4 regions of the Bacillus tuaregi genome follow, and region 1 is predicted to be linked to each of the others. Evidence: predicted binding sites of a transcription regulator. Region 1 holds the regulator's gene; each other region holds the start of a gene.

The links. Region 1 encodes Rex, which represses fermentation and respiration genes when NADH is low (regulators of the CRP and FNR family bind a similar motif). Its sites were predicted from a motif close to TTGTGAAATATTTCACAA; they were not measured.
Region 2: a site for Rex is predicted at 1,155-1,172, ahead of scfA (six-cysteine ranthipeptide SCIFF). Genes of this name have one in related genera too.
Region 3: a site for Rex is predicted at 939-956, ahead of adhE (bifunctional acetaldehyde-CoA/alcohol dehydrogenase). Genes of this name have one in related genera too.
Region 4: a site for Rex is predicted at 1,170-1,187, ahead of BQ5321_RS16465 (hemerythrin domain-containing protein). Genes of this name have one in related genera too.

What each region holds. Positions count from the first base shown of each region.
Region 1 is NZ_LT629731.1:4,002,977-4,005,182, forward strand. It holds gene BQ5321_RS21575 (CPBP family intramembrane glutamic endopeptidase) at 1-598, shown strand, start outside; gene BQ5321_RS21580 (YdiK family protein) at 624-830, shown strand; gene BQ5321_RS21585 (redox-sensing transcriptional repressor Rex) at 850-1,509, opposite strand; gene moaC (cyclic pyranopterin monophosphate synthase MoaC) at 1,599-2,081, opposite strand.
Region 2 is NZ_LT629730.1:357,986-360,191, forward strand. It holds gene BQ5321_RS02315 (acetyl-CoA hydrolase/transferase family protein) at 1-711, shown strand, start outside; gene scfA (six-cysteine ranthipeptide SCIFF) at 1,218-1,367, shown strand; gene scfB (thioether cross-link-forming SCIFF peptide maturase) at 1,436-2,206, shown strand, end outside.
Region 3 is NZ_LT629731.1:1,687,286-1,689,491, forward strand. It holds SAM riboswitch class I at 1-28, shown strand, start outside; gene BQ5321_RS10355 (hypothetical protein) at 100-432, shown strand; gene BQ5321_RS10360 (hypothetical protein) at 640-867, shown strand; gene adhE (bifunctional acetaldehyde-CoA/alcohol dehydrogenase) at 973-2,206, shown strand, end outside.
Region 4 is NZ_LT629731.1:2,945,717-2,947,922, forward strand. It holds gene BQ5321_RS16460 (PAS domain-containing sensor histidine kinase) at 1-364, shown strand, start outside; gene BQ5321_RS16465 (hemerythrin domain-containing protein) at 476-991, opposite strand; gene BQ5321_RS16470 (aspartyl-phosphate phosphatase Spo0E family protein) at 1,270-1,506, shown strand; gene BQ5321_RS16475 (transketolase C-terminal domain-containing protein) at 1,607-2,206, opposite strand, start outside.

The DNA of each region.
Region 1 (2,206 bases):
TAGTTTATTAGGAAAGAGCCCTCAGGAAATGGCGGAACTATCTGTTTCCTTATGGATAATGATTAGCTTTTCTGTTACTCTCATCATCATTCTTTTTCTCCTACGAAGGGAATGGACAAACCCTGTTCGCAATGAAAGGGCTTTGTCACCTCGAGACTCCATGTATTGGGCCGTTGGAGGAATTTTTTTGGCCTTCTTTGCCCAAATTACAGCAGCAAATATTGAATATTTGCTTGGTATTGAAATAGGATCAGATAACACAGAGCAAATCGTTAATCTCATTAAGACAGCTCCTATGGTCATCCTTGTCACTTCCATTATTGGACCCATTCTAGAAGAAATTGTGTTCCGTAAAATTCTATTCGGGGCTCTTTACACCCGATTGAATTTCTTTCTAGCCGGTCTTATCAGTTCACTTATTTTTGCCTTTGCACATGGGGAGCCAGAACACGTACTCCTATACTCAGCAATGGGCTTTACGTTTGCTTTTTTGTATGTCAAAACAAAACGGATACTGGTCCCGATTTTCGCTCATGTATCAATGAATACCATTGTCGTGATTATGCAGCTATATCCGGATTTGTTCCAACCATTATAAATCTTAATTCATGGAGGATTATGCTTTGAGACAATCACCGCTTTTTTCGGGTATCATTTATATATTTCTTGGTACATTATTTACCTTCTTCGCGATTCAAAATATTAACGAGGATGGCGGCTGGGGATTTTTCACCATCTTGCTTATTATCCTTGCCACCTTTGACTTTGGTTCAGGAATTCGAATGATTCTGTTTCACTTTCAGCTAAAAAAGCAGCAGACAAAAAAATGACCCTATAAGGGCCATTTTTTTATTCATCTGTTGCTTCTTCTTCTATTGAATAGTGCTTTAAGAAGTATACAAGTGATTGAAGCTCTACTGCTAGATCTATATGGTGTACGCGTACATGTGCAGGCACTGTTAAACGAGCAGGTGTAAAGTTTAATATTCCCCTTATATTAGCCTTCAACAGCCGGTCTGTCACAAATTGGGCTACCGGTGCCGGAATGGTTAGTATGGCAACCTCAATTCCCTGTTCCTCTATAACCTTTTCAAGATTATCCATATGATAGACAGGTACATTCCCAATCTTATGGTCGACTTTATCTGCCTGTACGTCAAAAGCGACTGCAATTTTGGTGTTATTATTTTTTAAGAAATTATAATTTAAAAAGGCCGTTCCAAGATTTCCGACTCCAATTAAAGCCACCTTTGTCAGTTCATCCTGGTCCAAAGTTTTACGGAAAAAGGATAGCAAATACTGAACATTATATCCATAACCTTTTTTACCCAATGCACCAAAATAAGAAAAATCTCTCCGGATTGTTGCTGAATCTACCTTCACTGCTTCACTAAGCTCAGCTGAAGATACTCTTTGTTTTCCAGACGCGTGTAAATTTGTTAAAAATCGATAATATAAAGGCAATCTCTTTGCTGTTGCTTGCGGTATCTTGGTCGTTTCATTTGCCATTCGAATCCCCCTTTTCCCTTCCTTATTCCTTTTTCACTTTGTGTACGGGCCATTAATGACTAAACACCTGTCTGTAAACACTTTCATTTTTACATCCTTTTAAAGTCCCCGTTTTTGCCACCTGTTTTCTCTACTAAATATGTCTCTCCTATCACCATTCCTTTATCGATTGCTTTACACATATCATAGACTGTTAAAGCGCACACAGACGCGGCAGTGAGGGCTTCCATTTCTACTCCAGTGCTCCCTTTCGTTTTAACAAAAACTTTAATAAACAATTCATAATCTTCATTCTTTGATTCCCATGAAAATGAGATATCAACACCAGTTAATGAAAGCGGATGACACATGGGAATAATATCCGATGTCTTTTTTGCTGCCATTATTCCTGCAACCTGGGCAACCGCTAAAACGTCTCCCTTTTTCATTTGGTTATTCGTTATTTTATCATATATTTCCTGACTCACAATAATACTTGATATTGCAGCCGCAGTTCGAAAGGACTCAGCTTTCTCACTGACATCTACCATCTTTGCTCTGCCTTGCTCATTAAAATGAGTAAACTCAGCCATATAAAAACCCCTCTTTATAAATGATACACTATTTTATAGGTATTTGTCTTTACTTTGTATTCTCCTTCACAAATAGTGTTTCCTATTTTAATAAAATATACAATTACTATTGAATCTATCTATAA
Region 2 (2,206 bases), on a different contig from region 1:
GTTGCTAATGCGGTTCTTCATGGAATGCTAGATTCAGAGTTTGAAAACTTAGAAGTTTATTCTGAGGTGCTACAGGATGCGGTATTCGATTTAATCGATGCTGGCAAGGTAGATTTTGCCTCATGTTGTTCATTGACGCTTTCAGAAGAAAAAATGAATCATGTGTTTGCAAACTTTGAAAACTATCGCGATAAGTTAATCATGCGTCCACAGGAGATTTCGAATCATCCTGAAATCATCCGCCGACTCGGATTAATTTCAATCAATACAGCATTAGAGTTAGATATTTATGGAAATGTCAATTCCACACATGTTCTTGGAACAAAAATGATGAACGGAATTGGCGGCTCAGGTGATTTTGCGAGAAATGCCCGCTTAGCTATCTTTGTAACAAAGTCCATCGCTAAAGGCGGCGACATTTCAAGTATCGTACCATTTGTATCACACGTAGACCATACGGAGCATGATGTAGATGTTATCGTAACTGAGCAAGGCTATGCCGATTTACGTGGATTAGCACCGAGAGAAAGAGTCGGACTCATTATCGATAATTGTGCACATCCAATGTATCGTGAACAATTACGTGAATACTATGAAGAAGCACTACAAAGAGGCGGTCAAACACCTCACGTGCTAGAAAAAGCCTTCTCATGGCATACAAACTTTGCCCAAAACGGCACAATGCTACAAAAAGTACCAGCAACCGTTTAATTCTGCGAATTCTACGGTTCACATATAAAAACTAATCCGCGGGGGACTTAAAGGTCAAACAAAGCTTAAAGGGGTGGGTACCCCCGTCGGATTAACGCTTTACTTGAGTGGGGGACAGTCCCCCAACGCTTTAACGCATTACCTAATTGGGGGACAGTCCCCCAGTGCTTTAATGCATTACCCAGACGGGGTGGATGCCCCGATGGTCAGTTTTACTTTGAATTTTTTATTTCCCTATCAATGTTGGTTTTACCCGCATGGTGGATTTTCCCCCATCGGTTTATTTCTTTTCCTTCTATATATTTATATACTGCGCTTGGCCAGCAGCTGACGGAAAACAGCTGCTGGCTTTCTTTTTGTTCGAAAACAAATCTCAAAAGAAATCCATCGATAAAAAATTGACGGCAATTGGATGAATTGCTAAAATTATCCTTGAAGAACAAATGTGAATAAGTTCACAAATTTGTCACTTTTTCCGAAAACTATTTCAAAAGGAGTTTTCTTTTATGAAAAGAATCGTAACACTCAGCACTCGTAAACTGATGGACACTGCACAGCACGGAGGATGCGGCGCATGTCAAACCTCTTGTCAATCTGCCTGCAAAACCTCTTGCGGCATTGCAAATCAGAAGTGTGAAAACACACTAAACAGATAGGAAACAGGATCGAACCGCCCAACTGATTGCAGCTGGGCGGGTATTTTTATGTGAAAAAGGAGATAAAAATGATTCATCAATATAAACTAAATGGCTTTAACATTGTGCTTGATACCTACAGCGGCTCTGTGCATGTGGTCGACGACCTTGCCTATGACATCATTGAACTGTATGAGTCAGCCTCAGCAGAAGAAATCGTAACAGCCATGCTGAAAAAATATGAGGCTGACCCTGAGATTTCACCAGAAGAAATCCACAACACCATCACTGCAGTCGAGGAATTAAAAGTGAGCGGACAGCTTTTTACCGAAGATGAATATAAAAATCTCGCCATTGATGTAAAAAATCGAAAGACCTATGTAAAAGCCCTTTGTCTCAATGTTGCCCATACCTGTAATCTCACCTGTGACTACTGCTTTGCTAGTCAAGGGAAATATAACGGAGAAAGAGCCATTATGAGCTTTGAGGTTGGGAAGAAGGCAGTTGATTATTTGCTAGAAAACTCCGGACATCATCGTAACCTTGATATCGACTTCTTTGGTGGCGAACCGCTCATGGCCTGGAAGGTGGTCAAGCAGATTGTTGCTTATGCCAGAAGTAAGGAAAAAGAGTATAAGAAGCAGTTCCGCTTTACCTTCACGACGAACGGAATGCTGCTAAACGATGAGGTTACCGAGTTTCTGAATCAGGAAATGTACAATGTTGTCCTGAGTCTTGACGGCAGGAAAGAAATTCACGACCGCCTGCGCAAAACCGTAACGGGAAAGGGTAGCTATGATTATATCGTTCCAAGGTTTCAAGAGTTTGTCGAAAAGCGGGGCGATAAAGAATACTATGTA
Region 3 (2,206 bases), 2.3 Mb from region 1:
AGCAAAGCTTGGCTTTGAAAGATAGGGGGAGATTTCTTTTTTATACAAAAAAGTTCTCTTCTAAAAAGAAGATGATTTTTGTATGGGAAGGGGAATAAGATGAAAAAACTACTAACAGTTGATGAATATTTAGATTTGTATCTTCTAGCAGGAAAGCTTGGCGATCCATCCTGGCAGAACGAGATAATGGATAAGCTAAAAAAAGGGGAATATATAGCAGAGCAAACGTTGAAAATTCGTAATCTTTGGAATAAATATAAAAAGGTTAATATGGAAATGCTGGATCTGTACCGACAACTACAGAAGGATGCATCGAACGAAGCTGTTACGGAAAAAATCCGCGCCTTAAAGCTACAGCGAAGCACCATCAATAAACAAATTCAACAAGAACAAAAGAAATCTCAGCACTCGCACTCCAAATCAACCAAATAAGCACTTTTATAGTCATAACTACAATAGGGGATTGTTCTCTGACGCATTAAAGCGCCGGGGGACAGTCCCCCGGTACGTTAATAGGGTAATGGGTTGATTTGGCGAAGAAGAATGTGAAAATAGTTCATAATTTGTTCAATATTTCACAATCTATGATGGATTTTATGTGTTATTCTAATACCATAGAAAAACAAAGGAGTGATAAACATGATGGTTTGTAAATGGATGAACTTTTCTACCGACACAGAAACGTATACACAGGATGATTTCGAAGGATTAGTGGGAGATCGTTTTGAGGCGATGGTTATAAAGGAAAGCACTAAGCTTCCTTCTTATATATGGACAAATAATTTTGTAGTGATCGTTAAGAACAATTCGAGTAAATTCTCTGATATATCATTCGAGAAAATACCAAGAAACCCTGTGCGGGAATAATCATCCACAACTGCAAGCCCCATCAGGTGACACATCATGTTTTTTATTTAATTATTTTTTTTTGACAACTAATGTGAAATACTTCACAAATTTGGAGGTAAACAAATGGCTGTAAAAGAAAGAGAAGTTATGGAAAAAAGTAAAGTAGAATCACCATCAGTACCTGAAATGATTGATACTCTTGTGGATAATGGCTTAAAGGCATTAAAGGAATTTCATTCATTCGATCAGGAAAAGATTGATGAAATTGTAAAAAATATGGCTGTTGCCGGTATTGACCAGCATATGCCTCTTGCCAAGTTAGCTGTAGAGGAAACGGGTAGAGGCGTTTATGAAGATAAAATCATTAAAAACATTTTTGCAACTGAATATATCTATAACAATATTAAATATGATAAAACAGTAGGCATTATTAATGAAAATGAGTTGGAAGGAACCTTCGAAATCGCTGAACCAGTTGGAGTGATTGCTGGTGTAACACCGGTTACAAATCCAACATCAACTACATTATTTAAGGCTATAATTGCCATAAAAACCCGTAATCCAATTATTTTTGCTTTCCATCCATCTGCGCAAAAATGCAGCAGTGAAGCAGCGAGGATTGTGAGGGATGCTGCGATTCTAGCAGGAGCTCCTGAACATTGTATTCAATGGATTGAAAAACCGTCATTAGAAGCAACAAGATTATTGATGCACCATGATCATATTTCACTTATTTTAGCTACTGGCGGTTCTGGCATGGTTAAATCAGCTTACAGTTCAGGAAAACCAGCGCTTGGAGTAGGACCTGGTAATGTTCCTTGTTATATCGAAAAGTCTGCCAATCTTCATCGCTCAATAAATGATTTGATTTTATCTAAAACCTTTGACAATGGAATGATTTGTGCCTCAGAGCAGGCCGTTATTATAGATAAAGAAATTTACGCAGAAGCCAAAAGTGAATTAATAGCCAATAACTGCTACTTTTTAAATGAAGAAGAAAGAGCCAAGGTTGAGAAACTGGTTATCAATGAAAAATCATGCGCCGTTAATCCCGATATTGTCGGAAAGCCTGCCCATTTCATTGCGAAAATGGCTGGTGTAAACGTGCCAGAGGATACGAAGATTCTGATTGCAGAATTAAAGGGTGTCGGTGCCCAATATCCGCTGTCACGAGAGAAGCTAAGTCCAGTCCTTGCCTGCTTTAAGGTAAATAGCCTTGAAGAGGGTCTTACAAGAGCGGAAGAAATGCTCGAATTTGGCGGTCTTGGTCACTCAGCCGTTATTCATACAACAAATGAAGAAGTTGTAAGGGAATTTGGTACAAGAATGAAGGCCTGCCGTATTATTGTCAACGCAC
Region 4 (2,206 bases), 1.1 Mb from region 1:
GATACCAGACAATCCCATTTTTGTTCATTGTTCTAAGGACCAAATGAAACAGGTCTTGTTAAATATTTGTAAAAATGCAATTGAATCCATGCAAACAAGAGGACAGTTGACCATAAACCTTCAGTTAAAAAATAACGCATGTCAGCTTCTAATTTCTGATACGGGAATGGGCATTTCTGCTAAAGAGATGAAAAAAATATTTAAACCTTTTTATACTTCAAAAGAGACCGGCACAGGCCTCGGACTTGTTGTCTGTAAAAGAATCATTGATTCCTTTGGGGGAGAAATCACCTTTGATAGCAAAGTAAATAAAGGAACTACGGTTACAATATCTCTACCCGTAAGCGAAGCAACTCCCGATTGAATTAATGCAAAATGAGGGTAGAGACTTAAATCTTGTGCACCTAACAAGAAAATAAAAAATAGCCGAAGGGTGTGAACACACCCTTCGGCTATTTTTTAATCATGATGAACACTACATAGATAGTTTCTCGAATAATTCTTCTTTTTCAGTATCGCTAAATAGTCTTTCTCCCATCGGAAATAACACATTTTCCTCTTTCATAAAATGCGAGTTTAAAAGCGAATGGGCCTCTTTAACCAGCGTAGCATGTGATACCATTTCCACATCGCTCAATAATAAAGCGGCCTTTGCTAGAAAGGCTTGAATTAATCCTTTAGCCTGCTCATGCTCATACTCCATTACGGCAATAGGTCCACCGTTTTTTCCAATAAAGGTCTCTAGCATCGGGAAAAGAATCGTCTCTTCTTTTTCCGAATGGGCTTCAAGAGCCTTAAAAAAGACCACAACATTCTCAGTTAAGGCAGTAAAAACTTTCGCCTTCTCCACTTGATTCTCTAGGTGATGAACCATTTGAAGCAATTCGTCTAACTGCTCCCTTAAAGCATCATGGTCAGCAAGTAGCTTTACGAAGCCTTCACTATACTTCACTGGATCATTCCCCATCATAGAACTCATACAGCCTTCCATTTCTATTACCCCTTTCATGGTTTAAAAATTTTCCTCTTTTTTATTGTAATTACACTATAAACAATCCTTTCAACTGCTGTAGTGATGGTTATCACAATATAAATATCATGTAGATCAAACCATTGCTCATATTCTTTTATATGTCGAAACATTTTTTAAGTAAAAAAAATGTCTAATATTGCGATTCTATTTACAATATTAAAAATTATTGCAATAATTCAACAAGGGTAGTTTTTCCATATTTACTATGAGAAATTGTTGGGGCAGGAGGAAGTTCGTTGCAAGACAAGAAAAAGACCATATTAGCTGAGATTCAGAAGAAACGAGAAAAGATGATAGAATTAGCTCATGAAAAGGGTCTAACTAATAATGATACCATTAAATGCAGCCAAGAATTAGATCAGCTCATATACCAATATCAATCTTCTTTTCGCAAAAACCGTCGGCAAAGAGGTGAAAGAAAAAGGAATATAAAATATATGTTGCTTTGGTCCAAAATAGCCATTACCTCATAATCTAAAAGTATTCCCCCACTATTTATAAGATTTCATCCAAATAAAAAGTCGAGATACTGTGTATCATTACCAGAATCTCGACTTTTTTTAGTTTACTGCATTATAGAAGCGGATTTTCGTGCTTAGCTTTAAGAATTTGCCATCTTCTTTCAATTTCTGCTTCGAAATCTAATAAAATAGGCTTGTTCTCTTCTTTTAATAAATGCTTTGTCTTACCCATATAGTTAAGCCAATCAGAAACCGGAATACGTTTCTTTTTTGCTTCTGGATCATACGTAATCGTTGTTTCACCCTGCTCGACCTCGTAAAGCGGGAAAAAGCATGAATTCACGGCTGCCCCGACAATTTTTTCTCCATCCTTGTCATTTGATTTCCAGTTTAACGGACAAGCAATTAAAATTTTCCCGTATACAGTACCAACATTTTTGGCATACCATTGTGCCTTTGCGGCTTTTTTCACAAGATCTTGTGGGAATGCTTCTGTGCCTGTAAAGACATACGGAATATTGGTTGATGCCATGATTTGTGCCGTATCTTTATGATGGAATTTCTTCCCTTTTTGCGCACGCCCAACATTCGTTGTACTTGTCATATGACCTAATGGAGTTGAATAGGACATTTGTGAGCCTGTATTCATATAGCCTTCGTTATCATACTCTAACATTATTAAATGATGACCGCGAAGTGCTGTTCCGATAGC